3 regions of the Kitasatospora sp. NBC_01287 genome follow, and region 2 is predicted to be linked to each of the others. Evidence: riboswitches for the same ligand, from Rfam matches in the RefSeq annotation. Region 2 holds a riboswitch; each other region holds the start of a gene.
What was found. Region 2 has a riboswitch for S-adenosylmethionine ahead of thrC (threonine synthase). Riboswitches for the same ligand answer to the same signal wherever they lie in the genome.
Positions count from the first base shown of each region.

Region 1: it holds a riboswitch for S-adenosylmethionine, as region 2 does, so the genes downstream of both, OG455_RS39620 (amino acid ABC transporter permease) here and thrC (threonine synthase) in region 2, are expected to answer to the same signal.
Region 3: it holds a riboswitch for S-adenosylmethionine, as region 2 does, so the genes downstream of both, OG455_RS29250 (aminotransferase class V-fold PLP-dependent enzyme) here and thrC (threonine synthase) in region 2, are expected to answer to the same signal.

Region 1 is NZ_JAPEPB010000002.1:589,578-595,298, forward strand. It holds gene OG455_RS39615 (amino acid ABC transporter ATP-binding protein) at 1-736, opposite strand, end outside; gene OG455_RS39620 (amino acid ABC transporter permease) at 808-1,887, opposite strand; gene OG455_RS39625 (putative leader peptide) at 2,172-2,357, opposite strand; SAM riboswitch class IV at 2,317-2,426, opposite strand; gene OG455_RS39630 (GNAT family N-acetyltransferase) at 2,924-3,700, shown strand; gene OG455_RS42310 (putative leader peptide) at 3,796-3,960, shown strand; gene OG455_RS39635 (LLM class flavin-dependent oxidoreductase) at 4,284-5,513, shown strand; partial or broken gene OG455_RS39640 (NtaA/DmoA family FMN-dependent monooxygenase) at 5,549-5,721, shown strand, end outside.
Region 2 is NZ_JAPEPB010000001.1:4,207,428-4,213,148, reverse strand. It holds gene otsB (trehalose-phosphatase) at 1-348, shown strand, start outside; gene OG455_RS17825 (trehalose-6-phosphate synthase) at 324-1,775, opposite strand; gene OG455_RS17820 (glucosyl-3-phosphoglycerate synthase) at 1,822-2,844, opposite strand; SAM riboswitch class I at 2,996-3,125, shown strand; gene thrC (threonine synthase) at 3,143-4,426, shown strand; gene OG455_RS17810 (ubiquitin-like small modifier protein 1) at 4,531-4,809, shown strand; gene OG455_RS17805 (cold-shock protein) at 5,355-5,558, shown strand.
Region 3 is NZ_JAPEPB010000001.1:6,687,296-6,693,016, forward strand. It holds gene OG455_RS29235 (heme-copper oxidase subunit III) at 1-228, opposite strand, end outside; gene OG455_RS29240 (hypothetical protein) at 650-1,075, shown strand; gene trpD (anthranilate phosphoribosyltransferase) at 1,233-2,306, shown strand; SAM riboswitch class IV at 2,421-2,540, shown strand; gene OG455_RS29250 (aminotransferase class V-fold PLP-dependent enzyme) at 2,591-3,967, shown strand; gene OG455_RS29255 (Lrp/AsnC ligand binding domain-containing protein) at 3,975-4,256, opposite strand; gene OG455_RS29260 (rhomboid family intramembrane serine protease) at 4,253-5,056, opposite strand; gene OG455_RS29265 (hypothetical protein) at 5,256-5,525, shown strand; gene OG455_RS29270 (NYN domain-containing protein) at 5,703-5,721, shown strand, end outside.

The sequences.
Region 1 (5,721 bases), on a different contig from region 2:
TGCGCGGGTGCCGGGGGTTGTCCAACACCTCGGCCGCCGTGCCCTGTTCGAGGATCTGCCCGGCGTCGAGGAAGACGACCAGGTCGGCGACCTCGCGGGCGAGGCCGATCTCGTGGGTCACCACGATGAGCGTGGTCCCGCTGGTGGCGAGGTCCCTGATCACCGCCAGTACCTCGCCGACGAGTTCGGGGTCCAGCGCGGACGTCGGCTCGTCGAAGAGGATCACACCCGGCCGCAGCGCCAGCGCGCGGGCGATCGCCACCCGCTGCTGCTGGCCGCCGGAGAGCTGGCGCGGATAGGCGTCGGCCTTGTCCGCGAGCCCGACCCGGGTCAGCAGGCCCAGGGCCAGCTCACGTGCCTCGGCCCGGCCGACGCGACCGGTCGCCACCGGTGCGGCGGCGACGTTGTCGAGCGCGCTCAGGTGCGGGAAGAGGTTGAAGTGCTGGAACACGAAGCCGATCCGGCCACGCTGGGCCAGGATCGCCCGTTCGCTCAGCTCCTTGAGCCGGGTGCCCTGCCGGCGCACGCCGATCAGCTCACCGCTGACGCTGACGTGGCCCGCGTCCGGCTTCTCCAGGTGGTTGATCGTGCGCAGCAGCGTCGACTTGCCCGACCCGGACGGTCCCAGGATCACCGCGACCTGCCCGGCCTCCACGGTCAGGTCCACGGCGTCGAGCGCACGGTGCGTGCCGTACCACTTGTGCACGCCGTGGACCTGGACCGCCGCCGGCCGCACCTCATCGGCCTCGATCACCTCCGTCCCGACCGCGTTCACGACCCCGCCCCTCCCGTTCGACGTCACGGCGCTCATCCGCGCACCGCCCCGGACTCGGTGGCGCGGGTCCGCAGCTCGCGCAGGCCCGCCCGCAGCCGCTGCAGGGGCGTCGGTGGGACGGTGCGCAGCGCGCCGCGCGAGTAGTGGCGCTCCACGTAGTACTGCGCGACCGACACGACGCTGGTCAGCAGCACGTACCAGACGGTGGCCACCATCAGCAGCGGCACCACGTCCCCCGGGTAGGTGCTGCCCATGCTCTGGACCTCGCCGAAGAGGTCCAGCAGCGAGACGTAGAAGACCAGCGAGGTGCCCTTGATCAGCCCGATCAGCTGGTTGACGTAGGAGGGGACGATGGCCCGCAGCGCCTGGGGCAGGATGATCCGGGTGAACTGGTAGCGCCTGGGCAGCCCGAGAGCCGCGGCCGCCTCGTGCTGGCCCTGGTCGACCGAGAGGATCCCGGCCCTGACCACCTCGCAGGCGTAGGCGGCCTCGTTGAGGCTCAGGCCGACGGTCGCCACCACCAGGTCGGTGGCCAGGGCCGATTCGTCGAAGTGCACGAAGCCCGGCCCGAACGGCACACCCAGGCTCAGCGTGCGGTACAGCGCGCTGGCGTTGTAGAGGATCAGCAGGACCACGATCAGCGGCACCGAGCGGAAGAGCCAGACGTACGTCCAGCTGACCGCCCGCAGCACCGGGCTCTTCGACAGGCGGCCCAGTGCCAGCAGGATGCCGCCCACGAGCCCGAGCACCGCGCTCAGCGCCGTGACCTCCAGGGTGACGACCAGCCCGTTCATGATCACCGGACGGACGAACCAGTAGCGGAACCGGTCCCACTGGTAGAACGGGTTGGTCACCAGGCCGTGGGCGAACTGCGCGACCAGCACGACGACCACCGCGGTCGCCAGCCACCGGCCGGGATGGCGCAGCGGGATCACCCGCTCCGCGGGCAGCGGCCGCTCGGCGGTGGGCCGTTGGGTGGTGGACTGTTCGGCAGCGGACCCCGGCGAGGTCGGCGCCGGCACGGACCCGGAGGCCACCGCGGACCCGGGGGCGAGCCCGAGGCCGGACGGCCCTCGGGCGCCTGTGAGGAGGGAGGGGGGTGGTTCGTTCATCGGAGGAGCTCCAGCGGGGTCGAGGAAACCCGGGCATCGGAGGGCACCCTGGACCGTGCGCCGCGGGTGCGGCCGGGGTACGGGTGATCGGCCCGACCGCGCCTGCGCGGCGGCGGTTCGGCGGGGCACCGGCCTTCGGCCGACACTCAGGTCGGGGCAGGGCCGGGCAGAGGTCGGACGGACCGGACCGGACCGGGTCGGACCCGGCGGAACCAGGTCAGGTCAGGTCGAAGCAGCTCAGGTCGGCTCCGGTCAGGTCAGCGGCGGCACGGGGCCGGCGTCGCTCAACCGCGACAGAGGGCGCTGCTCACCCGGAGCAGATCGACGTGGCGCCGGGCGACCCGGGCCTGGAAGGACCCGTGCGGGCGCGGCGTCGTGCTGCGGTGCCGTGCGTGCATGTCGATCACCTCCCAGTTGCCTGGCCCGTGGGCCGCGCGCTTACCGGACACCTCGTCCTGTCGGGTCGTCACCTGGAGCACCCCACCGCGGACGAGGGTTGCCGGTCAGCGAGCCAGGGCTTGACGCTGACGCTCATGACCGGGGCTCACGTTAACCGCTCGCCCGGCCCTGGGCAATCCCCACCGGTGTGGTGGAGGTCGCATCCGACCAGCACGGACACGAGCGGTACGGTTGTTCCTCCCCGTGGTACCGATCCAGACAGGCCGGGTATGAGCACACGCCAACTGCGTTCCGGATGGCCGCGCTTGGCCTGCCCGGCACTGGTGCGGCGGCGCTGGCTGGACAACACCGGGGCGCCGACCGGCCTCTGTCGCCGCTGACCCGCGTCGCCACCGACCCGCGTCGCCACCGACCCGCCACCGACCCGCCGGTGATCCGCCGCCGTTCCGGCCGCCGACCTGACGCCGACCCACCGGTGACCTGACGCATCCGCCCCCGACCGCGCGGGAACTACCGCGACGCGGATGCCTTCCGCGAACCCCCGCAACTCCAGCCGCCGACAACGCCCTTCGCGATCCGCGAGGGTGGGCCGGCGCCGCCCCAGCACCTTCGAGAAGACACCGAGGAGTGGAACCGCATGCCCACGCCCACCTCCCACCTGCTCACCGCCGACGCCGACGCCGCACCAGGTCCGGGGCACCCCGTCCCGCCCGCCGCCCCGCACCCGCTGGACAACCCCGTCCGCGCCGCCCTGCTGGGGGCGCACGCGCACCTGGCCGAGCGGCGCGGCGAGGTGCTCCGCTACCCGGTCGACGTCTCGCCGTTCGCCGCCCTGCCGGAACGGCCGGACGAGCAGACCTGGCGCGACGTGGCCGCGCTCTTCGGGCCCGGCGCCGTGGTGCCGGTGACGGGGATCCTGGGCTCCGCTCCCGCGGGGTGGGAGGTCGTGATGGACCTCGCCGGGGTCCAACTGGTGGACGCGGGCGTCGCCGCCGCGCCCGACGACGAGGCCATCCCGCTGGGTCCGGCCGATGTGCCGGAGATGCTCGCGCTGGTGGAGCGGGCCAAGCCCGGCCCGTTCCTGCCGCGCACCATCGCGCTCGGCCACTACCTCGGGATCCGGCGCGGCGGTGTGCTGGTGGCGATGGCCGGTGAGCGACTGCACCCGCCGGGCTGGACCGAGATCAGCGCCGTCTGCACGGCCGAGGGCCACCGCGGGCAGGGGCTGGCCACCCGGCTGGTGCACGCGGTCGCGGCCGGCATCCGGGCCCGGGGCGAGACGCCGTTCCTGCACGCGGCCGCGAGCAACACCGACGCGATCCGGCTCTACGAGTCCCTCGGCTTCGAACTGCGCCGCCGGGTCGGCTTCCGCTCCGTCCGGGTCCCCGCCACCGGGCCCGAGGCGCGCCCCTGACCGCCGGGGCCTCGCGATTCGTCCCGAACCGACGGGGATTGTTTTCGCCACCGGGGCGGTTATACGGTGCACGCAGCTGACGAGGTGACGAGGCGATGGGGGGTGCGGCGCAGGTGACGAGGACGAGACCGCTGGACGCACGCCCGGGAGCCGAACTCCACTCCTGCGGCCGCTGCCTGATCGCGCGTCGGGCCACTGGTGCCTACTCGCGCCGGCACATCGACCTGCAGCGTGTCGCCAGCGCCCTGTGTCCGGCCTGACGCACCACCGGCCCGCCTGCGGGCCCCACGTCCCGGCCGCGTGCGCCGGCACCGCCGCCGACACCACTGTCAGCACCGGGGCCGCCCTCGCGTCCCGGGTCCGTTGACCTCCAGGTGCTCCCCGGCGCCCTGACGCCCAGGCCTGCCGACTCCTCGCACGCCGACCCTTCGCACGCCGCCTCCCCGCACCCGTACTCCCCGCACGCCCACACCACCCGTGCCCCCGCAGCGCACCGCGCCCATCGCGCGCGCTGCCGCCCCGAGGCACGCCCGCGGCCGTCCCGCCCGTGCGGCGGCCCACCGAGCAGGAAGCGACTCCGTCCATGGCCCAACCGCATCCCGCCCTCCACCTGGCGCTCGCCCTCGACGGCGCCGGCTGGCACCCCGCCGCCTGGCGGGAGCCCGACGCCCGGCCGGGCGAGCTGTTCACGGCCGGCTACTGGACCGACCTGGTCACCGAGGCCGAGCGCGGCCTGCTGGACTTCGTGACGATCGAGGACTCGCTCAGCCTGCAGTCCGCCGACCCCTCGGCACCCGACGACCGCACCGACCAGGTCAGGGGCCGACTGGACGCGGTGCTGATCGCCGCCCGGGTGGCCCCGCTGACCCGGCACATCGGCCTGCTGCCCACCGCCGTGGTCACCCACACCGAACCGTTCCACCTCTCCAAGGCCATCGCCACCCTCGACTACGTGAGCGGCGGGCGGGCCGGGGTCCGGGTGAAGGTCTCGGCGCGGGCCGACGAGGCCGCGCACTTCGGCCGCCGGACGCTACCCCCCTTCTCCTTCGCGGACCTGGCCGCACCGGAGGTGCAGGCCCTGGTCACCGAGCTGTTCGACGAGGCCCGCGACTACGTCGAGGTGGTGCGGCGGCTCTGGGACAGCTGGGAGGACGACGCGGAGATCCGCGACGCCGCCACCGGGCGCTTCATCGACCGCGACAAGCTGCACTACATCGACTTCCAGGGCGCGAAGTTCAGCGTCAAGGGCCCTTCGATCACGCCGCGCCCGCCGCAGGGCCAGCCGATCGTGGCCGCCCTGGCGCACGACACCGTCCCCTACCGCTTGGTCGCCCGCGCGGCCGACCTGGGCTTCGTCACCCCGCGCGACGCCGCCCAGGCCGGCGCCCAGCTCGCCGCGATCCGCGCCGAGCAGGCCGCCGCCGGACGCGACGGCGAGACGGTGCACGTGCTGGGCGACCTCGTGGTCTTCCTCGACGACGCCCCGGGCGCGGCCGCCGCCCGCAAGGCCCGGTTGGACGAGGTGGCGGGCGCCGAATTCGCCAGTGACGCCCACGTGTTCACCGGCACGCCCGGTGAGCTGGCCGACCTGCTGCAGGACTGGGCGCGGGCCGGGCTGTCCGGCTTCCGGCTGCGCCCGGCCACCGTGCCGCACGACCTGGAGCAGGTCACCCGGCGCCTGGTCCCGGAGCTGCAGCGCCGCGGCGCCTTCCGCACCTCGTACCAGGGCGGCACGCTGCGCGGTCTGCTCGGCCTGCCGCGCCCCGCCAACCGCTACGCCGCCGCGGCCGCCACCGCCGGCGCCACCCACTGACGCCCGCCCGGCCCAGACCACAGGGACCCATCGCGATGAGCAAGCCACGCAAGCAGATCCACCTCGCCGCGCACTTCCCCGGCGTGAACAACACCACCGTCTGGAGCGACCCGGCCGCCGGGAGCCAGATCGAGTTCAGCTCCTTCGTCGAGCTGGCGCGGACGGCGGAGCGGGCCAAGTTCGACTTCCTCTTCCTGGCCGAAGGGCT
Region 2 (5,721 bases):
GCCGAGCTGGCCGCCGCGCACGGTCTGGCCGTCGAGCCCGGCCGCTTCGTGCTGGAGCTGCGCCCGCCGGGGGTGGACAAGGGGGCGGCGCTGACCGCTCTGCTGCGCGAGCGCGGCGCGTCCTCGGTCCTCTACGCCGGCGACGATCTGGGCGACCTGGCCGCCTACGCCGCGGTGGAGCGGCTGCGGGCCCGGTCGCTGCGCGGGTTGCTGGTGGCCAGCGGCCTGGTGACCGGCGAGCCGCCGGTGCGCGAGATCGCCGAGCGGGCCGACCTGGTGGTGCCGGGGCCGGCCGGCGTGGTCGAGCTGCTGGAGTGGCTCGGTCAGGCGCTCAGCTCGGCCAGCTGAGCCAGGAACCACTGCTGCGGGGAGAGCGCGGTGGCGGCCGCGGCGAGCCGCTCGGTGCGCTCGCGCCGCTCCGCGGGCGGCATGGTCAGCGCCTGGTGCAGCGCCTCGGCGGTGCCCACCACGTCGTAGGGGTTGATGCTCAGGGCGTCCTGGGCCAGCTCCGCGTGGGCGCCGGCCTCCCGGGAGAGCACCAGCGCGCAGCCCGCGTCGGAGACCACCGGGACCTCCTTGGCGACCAGGTTCATCCCGTCCCTGATCGGGTTGACCAGTGCCACGTCGGCCAGCCGGTAGGCGGCCAGCGAGCGGGCGAAGTCGTCCTCGACCTGGAGTATCAGCGGCTGCCAGGAGTCGGTGGCGAACTCCTCGGTGATCTCCTGGCTGATCCGCCGCACGGCCGCGGTGTAGTCGCGGTACTCGGCCAGGTCCTGCCGGGAGGGGTAGGCGAAGGCGATGTGCACCACCCGCTCGCGCCACTCGGGCCGGCTGCGCAGCAGGTGCCGGTAGGCCTGCAGGCCGCGGACGATGTTCTTGCTCAGCTCGGTGCGGTCCACCCGCACGATGGTCCGGCGCCCGCCCACCGCCGCGCGCAGGGCGGCGAGGCGCTCGTCCACGTCCGCCCGGTGGGACCGCTCGCGCAGGAAGTCGGCGTCGGCACCCAGCGCGTGCACGCCGAGCCTGGTGGTCCGGCCCTGGTAGCTGACCGAGAGCTCGGCCCGGTCGACCTTGGCGTCCAGCAGCTGTTCGCAGCAGTCCGCGAAGGCCTCGGCCCAGCGGCGGGTGTGGAAGCCGGCCCGGTCCGCGCCCAGTACGCCGGTCAGCACGGCGGCGGCCAGCGCGTCCGGCAGCAGCCGGAAGTAGTCCGCCGGGGCCCACGGGATGTGCAGGAAGTAGCTGATCCGCAGGTCGGGGCGGAGCTCGCGGAGCAGGGCCGGCACCAGGGTCAGGTGGTAGTCCTGCACCAGCACCGCCGCGCCGGGCGCGGCCTCGGCGGCCAGCGCCCGGGCGAAGGCGGCGTTGTACGTCTCGAAGGCGGCCCACTGCTCGGCGGCGTGCGCGTCGAAGACCGGGGCGGTCGGGGTGTTGTAGAGCATGTGGTGCAGGAACCAGAGGGTGGAGTTGGCCACGCCGTTGTACGCGTGGTCGAAGACCTCGGGATCGATGTCCAGCATCCGGACGGCCTGTCCGCCGACGTCGAAGCCGCCCTGGTCCAGCCGCCCCTGCGGAGAGCGCCCGACGGCCTCCCGGTCGGCCGGGCCGAGCGCGGCGCAGACCCAGACGGTGTTCGGGTCGTCGATCGCGGAGAGCCCCGAGACCAGCCCGCCGCCGCCGCGCTTGAGGGTCAGCGTTCCGTCCGGGGCACTGCTGAACGAGACCGGGCCGCGATTGGAAGCCACCAGGACGCGCGCTGTGGTCGTGTGATCGGCCATACGTTCAACCTTGCCGGGGTGGGCGAGCCGCAAACCAGGGCTTAGGTCACATCCGGCCGCGCTCGCGGTGGGACCGGTACTGCGCCAGCCCGATCATCGGGGGCCGCTCCAGCGCGGTGACCGGGTGGCTGCGGGCGGTGAACTCCCGGCTGTCCGCGTCCCGGTCGAACTGGGTGAGCACCGGGCGGGCCAGGTCCTCGGCGGCCTTCAGCCGGTGGGTGCGGTCCAGCCGCTCCAGCGCGGTGCGGTAGATGGTGGCGGCCATCCGGCCCAGCGCCTGGCTGTCCTGGTGGCGGTGGTGGCGCACCCCGACGTCGACCTGGGCCAGCGCGTCCAGTCCGACCAGCTCCAGGGCGTCCACCAGCAGGCCGAGTTCGACCCCGTAGCCGGTCGGGAAGTGCAGCCGCTCCAGCAGCGAGCGGCGGGCCGCGTACTCGCCGCCGAGCGGCTGCACGAAGCCGGCCAGCTCGGGCCAGTGCAGGTTGAGCAGCGGGCGGGCGACCAGCTCGGTGACCCGCCCGCCACCGGCCGGCACCACCGCGCCCTCGGTCTCCAGCGGCCGGTCGTACATCGCCTTGACCAGTTGCAGGTCGGGCTCGGTGAGCAGCGGTCCGACGATGCCGCAGACGAAGGCCGGGTCGAACTCGCGCAGGTCGGCGTCGATGAAGCAGACGATCGAGCCGCTGGTCACCAGCAGCGAGCGCCAGAGCACCTCGCCCTTGCCCGGCACCGCCGGCAGGTCGGGCAGGACCTCGTCCCGGTGCACCACCGCGGCCCCGGCCCGCGCGGCCACCTCGGCGGTGCGGTCCACCGACCCGGAGTCGACCACCACCAGCTCGTCCACCAGCGGCAGCCGCTCGATCAGCTCCCGCCGGATCACCTCGACGATGTCGCCCACCGTGGACTCCTCGTCCAGCGCGGGCAGGACCACGCTCACCGTGCCGGCCGGCCCGGCGGCCCGCTTGGCGGCGAGCAGTCGGTCGGGCGACCACTCGCTCGCCCGCCAGGACCGGCGGCGTAGCCAGTCGGCGACCTCCGGAAGGGGCGCGGGGTTCTGCTCGGCAGGCAAATCTCGCTCCTCGTACATCGCGTCTCGCGTTGCGGACGGTCGGGACCAGGTGCCCGGCCTTCGGATACAGTCTTCGTACTGCGGTCAGACCTTCGCACGCCGGGGTTGGCCCCAGGGAAGACCAGCACAGCGCAGGACCACAACTTCACAGAGCTCATCCAGAGGGACTGAGGGAACGGCCCGTCGACGTCCCGGCAACCTTCTCGTCCGGCCCGTGGGGCCCGGCGGGACAGGTGCCAATTCCGTCCTGTGGCGCGCCCGCGTCACGGGGAAGATGAGGAGAGAGGCCTCCGCCACCATGGCTACCGCTACCCCCGCACCCGCCGTCCCTTCGGTCGACCTCGGCCCCGCCGCCGCGCTGTCCTGTCGCGAGTGCGGCACCCGGTTCCCGCTCGGCCCCAGCTTCGCCTGCCTGGAGTGCTTCGGCCCGCTGGAGATCGCCTACGACTTCGGCGGCTACGAGGCCGAGCAGCTGCGCAAGCAGATCGAGGCCGGCCCGGCATCGATCTGGCGCTACGCCCCGCTGCTGCCGGTGCCCGCCGACGTCGCCGCCAAGCCCAACCTCAACCCGGGCTGGACCCCGCTGGTGAAGGCCGACAACCTGGGCCGCGAGCTCGGCTTCACCGCTCAGCTGCACGTCAAGGACGACTCCGGCAACCCCACCCACTCCTTCAAGGACCGGGTGGTGGCCTGCGCCATCGAGGCCGCCCGCGCCTTCGACTTCACCACCCTCTCCTGCTCATCCACCGGCAACCTGGCCGGCGCGGTGGGCGCGGCCGCGGCCCGCGCCGGGTTCAAGTCCTGCGTCTTCATCCCGCACGACCTGGAGCGGGGCAAGGTCGTGATGGCCGGTGTCTACGGCGGCGAACTGGTCGGCATCGAGGGCAACTACGACGATGTGAACCGCTTCTGCTCCGAGCTGATCGGCGACCCGGCCGGTGAGGGCTGGGGCTTCGTCAACGTCAACCTGCGCCCGTACTACGGCGAGGGCTCCAAGACCCTGGCCTACGAGATCTGCGAGCAGCTCGGCTGGCGGCTGCCGGAGCAGCTGGTGATCCCGATCGCCTCGGGCTCCCAGCTCACCAAGATCGACAAGGGGCTGCAGGAGCTGATCAAGCTGGGCCTGGTCGAGGACCGGCCCTACAAGATCTTCGGGGCCCAGGCGGCCGGCTGCTCGCCGGTCTCGGCGGCCTTCAAGGCCGGCCGTGACGTGATCCGCCCGGTCAAGCCGGACACCATCGCCAAGTCGCTGGCGATCGGCAACCCGGCCGACGGCCCGTACGTGCTGGACATCGCCCGGCGTACCGGCGGCGCGGTCGAGGACGTCACCGACGCCGAGGTGGTGGACGCGATCAGGCTGCTGGCCAGGACCGAGGGGATCTTCGCCGAGACGGCGGGCGGGGTGACCATCGGCGTGCTCAGGAAGCTGGTCGAGAACGGCCTGCTGGACCCGGCCAAGGAGACCGTCGCGATCAACACCGGGGACGGCCTGAAGACGCTGGACGCGGTGGCCGACGCCGGCCTGACCGCCACCATCCGGCCGACCCTGGAGTCCTTCCGGGCCGCCGGCCTGGCCTCCTGACCACCAGTCAGCCCGCCAGCCAGTCAGCCAGTCAGCACGCCAGCACGCCAGCACGCCGGCCTGCCCGGCCGCCCGGCCTTCCGTCACCGCGAGGAGCAACCCCCATGAGCGCCAACGTCCGCATCCCGACCATCCTGCGCACCTACACCGACGGCCGGGCCGAGGTGAGCGCCGAGGGCGCCACCCTGCAGGAGGTCATCGCCGACCTGGAGAAGAACCACCCCGGCATCGGCCAGCGGATCCTGGACGAGAGCGGCAAGCTGCGCCGTTTCGTCAACGTCTACGTGAACGACGACGACGTGCGGTTCGCCGAGGGCCTGGCCACCGGGGTCGAGGACGGCGCCGGGGTCTCGATCATCCCGGCGGTGGCGGGCGGCTGCTGACGACCGGTCAGCGCCCGTCGCGCGGGTCAGCGGGGCGTCGTGCCCGGTGCCGGACATCCGGCGCTCGGCGTGGCGCCCCGCGCCGTGTCCGTGGCGGCCATCCGCAGGGCATAGGCTGTTCCCGGCTCCCGGGGACGGCCCCGGCGCTGGAGTACCGCTCGCGCTGTCCGGCTCCTGAGACGCCATCTGCCGAGGTATCGCCTGAATCATGTCGGCGACTCGTCAGAATTCTTTGGACTATTCGTGAGTTTCGTCCGCTATGTCCGGACCGAAATGGCGAGCTCTGTCGCATTCCTCCCTTGCTATCCCTTGGCGCCCCGGTCGAATTGGCGTCCAGTGGGCCTGTTGCACAGGGCGCCGATGCGGATACATTCAGCCGCGGTCGATGCATTCACCTGCTCCGTCGGCGCCAACTGGCTTCCGGGGGTGGGGCGGTGCGGCACGCAGGGGCGCGCCCAGGGGGGTTTCCTCGGGCATCTCTGCCAGACCCGTGCCCGTGACCTGCGGGTGCGTGAAGGGCCAGCACAGCACTAGGGGAGTTCGGAATGGCTCAGGGCACCGTCAAGTGGTTCAACGCGGAGAAGGGCTACGGCTTCATCGCGGTCGACGGTGGTGCGGACGTGTTCGTCCACTACAGCGCGATCCAGATGGACGGCTACCGCACCCTTGAAGAGGGCCAGCGGGTCGAGTTCGAGATCTCCCAGGGGCAGAAGGGCCCGCAGGCGGACATGGTCCGCGCGGCGGTCTGACCTTTCCGAACCTCGGAGCCTCGGCTCTCACCGAGCTGGTGGTTCAGCGGCAGGCCCGTATCCCGTCCCCGACCTCGGGGCGGGCTGCGGGCCTGCCGTTCGTTCGAGCCCGGTTGCGGTCGGCTCGTCGAAGGAGCTTGCACTCGCCATGCCGGAGTGCTAA
Region 3 (5,721 bases), 2.5 Mb from region 2:
CGTGGTGTTCACGGAGGAGAAAGGGACGTTGAGGGCATGCGCCTTCTCGGCCCAGAAGCCTGGCCCCTTCACGGAGCGAGCCGTGAAGTACATCGCGAAGAGGGCCGCGAAGAACATCAGCTCGGAACTCAGCCAGACGATGGTTCCGACGCTGGTCATGTTCGGTCGGTTGACCGATCCATGTGCGTGCCCGGTTTCTGTTGCTGTTGCTGTCGCCACGACCGACATTATGTCGGTCCCTTATTCCGTCTTCACGTCGGGGGGTCTCCCTCGGAGTGTCCGGTGCGTGCGGTATGCCCGGATGGCTGTGCGGCGGGCCGTGCGTACCCGGTGCGCGGCCGTTGGCGAGGGCTTTCCGAGCGCCGGTGCGACTTTTCTGACGAGGCGTGGGGTGCGGCCACCCGTTCGCGTGGCGCGTCCTGACGGCGTGCGGAGCGCGGATGCGGTAGCGCTCTGGGCCGTCCGGGTGGACTGTGACCCCGGGGGTGACGCCGCCTAGACCGCTCGGGTGAAGGCCCCGCGCGGGCCGAGGTGATCTTCGGACCGGACGGGATGCGGAAGAGATCGCGCCAGTCGCCCTCCGGACGCGGTGATCGGGAGTAGCATCCGGAGGTGCTGGACGTGGTCTGGATCACATGGGAGCAGGTCGATGGCGACGCACACGAGTGACGAGACGCTCACCGTTCTCGTTTACAGCGATGACCGCAACACCAGGGCGCAGGTCACCTCGGCGCTCGGCAGCCGTCCGGCCGCCGACCTGCCGGCGGTCGACTACCTGGAGTGCGCCACGGTGCCGGCCGTGCTGCGGGCGCTGGAGAAGGGCGGCGTGGACCTCTGCGTCCTCGACGGTGAAGCGGTGCCGGCCGGCGGCCTGGGGCTGGCCAGGCAGGTGAAGGACGAGATCTACGGCTGCCCGCCGGTGCTGGTGCTGATCGGCCGGCCGCAGGACACCTGGCTGGCCGCCTGGAGCCGGGCCGACGCGGCGATCTCGCAGCCGGTGGACCCGGTCGCGCTCGCCGAGGCGGTGGCCACGCTGCTGCGGGCCAGGGTCGAGGCGCGCACCCTGGCGCGCTGACCGGTCCGGTCGGAGCTGGACAGGCGGCCGCTCCCTCGCGGGGCGGCCGTCTCAGCAGGAGAGAAGGGCTGCCGCGGGTGCCGCGGCGGCCCTTCGCCGGTCGCTAGGCTGGCCGCATCCCTCAGTGACGAACACCGGATGCGAGCTGGAGTCGGCCATGGTGAATGTGAACCCTGCGAACGGCGGTAGCGACCCCGTGCAGGTGGTCCGCACCTGGCCCGACCTGCTGAGCACCCTGCTCGACGGAGCCGATCTCTCCCAGCAGGACACCGCCTGGGCGATGGACCGGATCATGAGCGGTGAGGCCAGCCCGGTGCAGGTGGCCGGCTTCATGGTCGCGCTGCGGGCCAAGGGCGAGACGGTGGCGGAGATCGCCGGACTGGTCGAGGCGATGTACGCGCACGCCGAGCCGCTGCACATTCCCGGCCCCGCCGTGGACATCGTCGGCACCGGCGGCGACCGGGCGAAGACCGTCAACATCTCCACCATGTCGGCCATCGTGGCGGCGGCGGCCGGGGCCAAGGTGGTCAAGCACGGCAACCGGGCGGCTTCCTCGGCCAGCGGCTCCTCCGACGTCCTGGAGCGGCTGGGGATCCGGCTGGACCTGAGCGCCCGGCGGGTGGCCGAGGTGGCCGAGGAGGTCGGCCTCACCTTCTGCTTCGCGGCCAAGTTCCATCCGGCGATGCGGCACGCCGCCCCGGCCCGCCGGGACCTCGGGGTGGCCACCGCCTTCAACATCCTGGGGCCGCTGACCAACCCGGCCCACGTCACCGCGCACGCGGTCGGCTGCTTCGACACCCGGCTGGCGGGCCTGATCGCCGGGGTGCTGGCCGAGCGCGGCTCCTCGGCGCTGGTCTTCCGCGGCGAAGACGGGCTGGACGAGCTCACCGTCTGCGCCACCTCACGGGTCTGGGTGGTGCGGCAGGGGAGCGTCACCGAGACCGTGCTCGACCCGCGCGAGCTGGGCATCGAGCTGGTGGGCATCGAGGAGCTGCGCGGCGCGGACGCCGAGTACAACGCGGGCGTGGCGCGGCGGGTGCTGGCCGGCGAGCGCGGTCCGGTGCGCGACGCGGTGGTGCTGAACTCGGCGGCGGCGCTGGTCGCGCTGGAGCTGACCGGGGCACCGCTGGTCGAGCAGTTGGCCGCCGCGATGACCCGCACCACCGAGGCGATCGACTCCGGAGCGGCGCAGGACACGCTCAAGCGCTGGGCCGAGGCCACCGCGCGCTGACCCCCCGTCAACGCCGTCGCGCCCGCCGACCCCTGGGGTCGGCGGGCGCCCTGCTGTCCGCATGCTGGAACGTCGTTTGACCACGCTTCGGGCACTGACCTAGAGTCTGCGACAGGTCATGAGTGACAGCGCGACAAGCCCCAGCTTGCTGTCCGGCAACCCTCCGTCCGTGGCGGGGTGCCCTGGGTGAAGACCAGGCCAGGCGGCGACAGGTCCGCACGGCAAGCGCGGACCACCGGCATTGTCACACTCCCGGGGTCCTGACCCCGAAGGAGTGCACACCCATGTCCACCTCTGTCGACCTCTGCGCCCCGCTCGCCGTCCTCGGTGCCGATGTCCAGGTCCCGCTGGTCTCCGGTGAGAAGGTCGCCTACGCCGCCCTCGACTACGCGGCCAGCTCGCCGGCCCTGCAGCGGGTCTGGGACGAGGTCGCCGCCTACGCCCCGTACTACGGCAGCGTGCACCGCGGCGCCGGCTACCTCTCGCAGCTCTCCACCGACCTCTTCGAGCAGAGCCGGCGCACCGTCGCCGACTTCCTCGACCTGCGCGAGGGCGACCAGGTGGTCTTCACCCGGGCCACCACCGACTCGCTCAACCTGCTGGCGGGCGCGCTGCCCGCGGGCACCCGGGTCTACGCCTTCGAGACCGAGCACCACGCCTCGCTGCTGCCCTGGGCCCAGGCCGGCCTGCCGGTCAGCTACCTGCGGGCACCGCGCTCGCCCGAGGAGGCGGTGGCCGCGCTCGCCGAGGCGCTGGCGGCCTCCAACCCGGCCGAGCAGGCCGGCCCGCGGCTGCTCTGCGTCACCGGCGCCTCCAACGTCACCGGCGAGCTGTGGCCGGTGGCCGAGCTGACCCGGGTCGCGCACCAGCACGGTGCGCGGGTGGTGCTGGACGCCGCGCAGCTGGCCCCGCACCACCGGGTCTCGGTGCGCGAGCTGGACGTGGACTGGGTCGCCTTCTCCGGCCACAAGCTCTACGCCCCGTTCGGCGCGGGTGTGCTGGCCGGGCGCAGCGACTGGCTGGACGCGGCCGAGCCCTACCTGGCCGGCGGCGGCGCCTCGCGCACGGTGGCCCGGGAGGCGGACGGCTCGGTGGCGGTGGAGTGGCACCAGGGCCCGGCGCGGCACGAGGCCGGCTCGCCGAACGTGATCGGCGCCTATGCCATCGCCGCCGCCTGTCGGGCGCTGACCGAGGCCGGCTTCGAGGCGCTCCAGGCGCGCGAGCAGCGGCTGATCGAGCGGCTGACGGCCGGCCTGGCCGAGATCCCCGAGGTCCAGGTGCTCAGCCTGTTCGGCACCGGGGCGGCCCGGGTCGGCGTGCTCTCCTTCGTGGTGCGGGGCTGGAACAGCTCGCACTTCTCGGCGGCGCTCTCGGCCGAGTACGGGATCGGGGTGCGGGACGGCCTGTTCTGCGCGCACCCGCTGGTGCGCACGCTGCTCGGCGGCGAGTCGCCGGCCGGCCAGGTCTCGGAGTGCGGGGCGCCTGAGCCCTCGCTGCCGGGGGAGCGCAGCCTGAACGCGATCCGGGTCAGCTTCGGGGCCGGCACCCCCGAGGAGCACATCGAGCGGTTCCTGGGCGCGGTGCGCGAGCTGGTCAGCGACGGCGCCCGGTGGAACTACCGCAACGAGGGCGGGCGCTGCGTCGCCGACACCCGGCGCTGAGCGGGCGTCAGCCGTCCAGGCCGAGCGCGAACGCGGCCTCCAGGTCGTGCTGCGAGTAGGTCCGGAAGGCGATCTGGGTCTCGGTGTGCGCGACCCCGGGCACCTTGTTGAGCCGGCCGGGGATCACGTCGGCCAGGTCGTCGTGGCGGCGCACCCGCACCATGGCGACCAGGTCGTAGCCACCGGTGACCGAGTAGACCTCACTGACCCCCTCGATCGCGGCGATCGCCTCGGCGATCTCCGGGATCTGGTCGACGCTGGTCCTGATGAGCACGATGGCGGTGATCACGGTTGGGCTCCTGGGCTGGGGCTCCCCCCGGTCGGGGGCCGGGGGAGGATGGGGCCAGGGTATCCGGCGCGCCTTCCCGCCACCCACAGGGCCAGGAAGCCGGCACTGAAGCCGATCACATGGGCCAGGTAGGCGACCCCGCTGCCGACCTGGCGCACCGACCACCACTGGACGGCGAACCAGAGGCCGAGCACCAGCCAGGCGGGCAGCCGCAGCGGCAGGAAGAGCAGCGCCGGGACCAGCGCCGTCACCCTGGCCCGCGGGTAGAGGCGCAGATAGCCGCCGAGCACCCCGGCGATCGCGCCCGAGGCGCCGACCAGTGGGCGCAGCGAGTCCGGGCCGTGTCCGCCCAGGGCCGCGTAGCCGTACCCGGCCAGCACGCCGACGGCCAGGTAGAAGAGGAGGAAGCGCACCCGGCCGAAGCGCTCCTCGACGCCGGCGCCGAAGATGAAGAGGAAGAGCATGTTGCCCAGCAGGTGCAGCCAGCCGCCGTGCACGAAGAGCGAGGTGAGCACGGAGAGGGCCGGCACCTTGTGCGGAGTGGCCAGCAGCGGGCAGCCGGGCACCGGAGGAGTGAGCGCGGCCAGCTGGGCGGGGCTCAGCGGACGGTTGCTCAGCAGCTCGGCGGGGACCGCCCCCCAGCGCTGCTGGTAGTGCTGGGCGGCGCAGGCGCGCGCGGCCTCGGTCGCGCCGTACCGGGGGTTGACCCCGCTGGGGCCGGCCAGGAAGACCAGGCAGTTGAGCGCGATCAGGAGGTAGGTGACGAGCGGGGCGGGCTCGTCGGAGCGCTGGTCTGCCATGGCGCATCCATTCCGCGCCGGTGCGGCCGTGACACCGGGGTGTACGGCGAGCGGGTGAGCCTGCGCGCAGGCGTTCGAGAGGGCGGGAGCGCTGGTGGGAACCGGTATCCGGTGCCCGCCGTCTCAGCATCAGGCCCTAGGCTTGAGACCTGGCCGGCACACAGGCCCGGACCAGGTACCAGCCGAGAGGACCCCGCCCATGCCCGTCCCCGCGCCCACCGCCGAGACCCGCTGGCGCTGCACGCTCTGCGGCAACCTCACCCGTTTCGACGTGACCCGCTCCTCCCGGGTGGTCGAGTACCTGCACCTCGACCTGGCGGGCGAGCCCAAGGTGGAGGAGACCGAGGTGCTCAGCGAGACGCTGGAGTCGATCCGCTGCCGCTGGTGCAACGCGGTCGACCAGGTCGAGCTGGTGGCCCGGCCCGACGCCGGGGGCCCCGCCGCGGACCAGGCCGAGCAGGCGGGCTGAGCGGGCGGGCTGAGCGGGCGCCCGACCGGGCACCCGCCGAAAACGGGCACTGCTGAAAAACAGCGGCCGCGCACGCGACAATTGCACCGGGTGACAGTCACCGGGCGGTGAGTCAGGACGCCCCGGCCCGCGGGGGCCGGGGCAGCCGCGCAGATCAGGATCGGAGCCGAGGACGCGATGGACGCAGCCAGGGAGG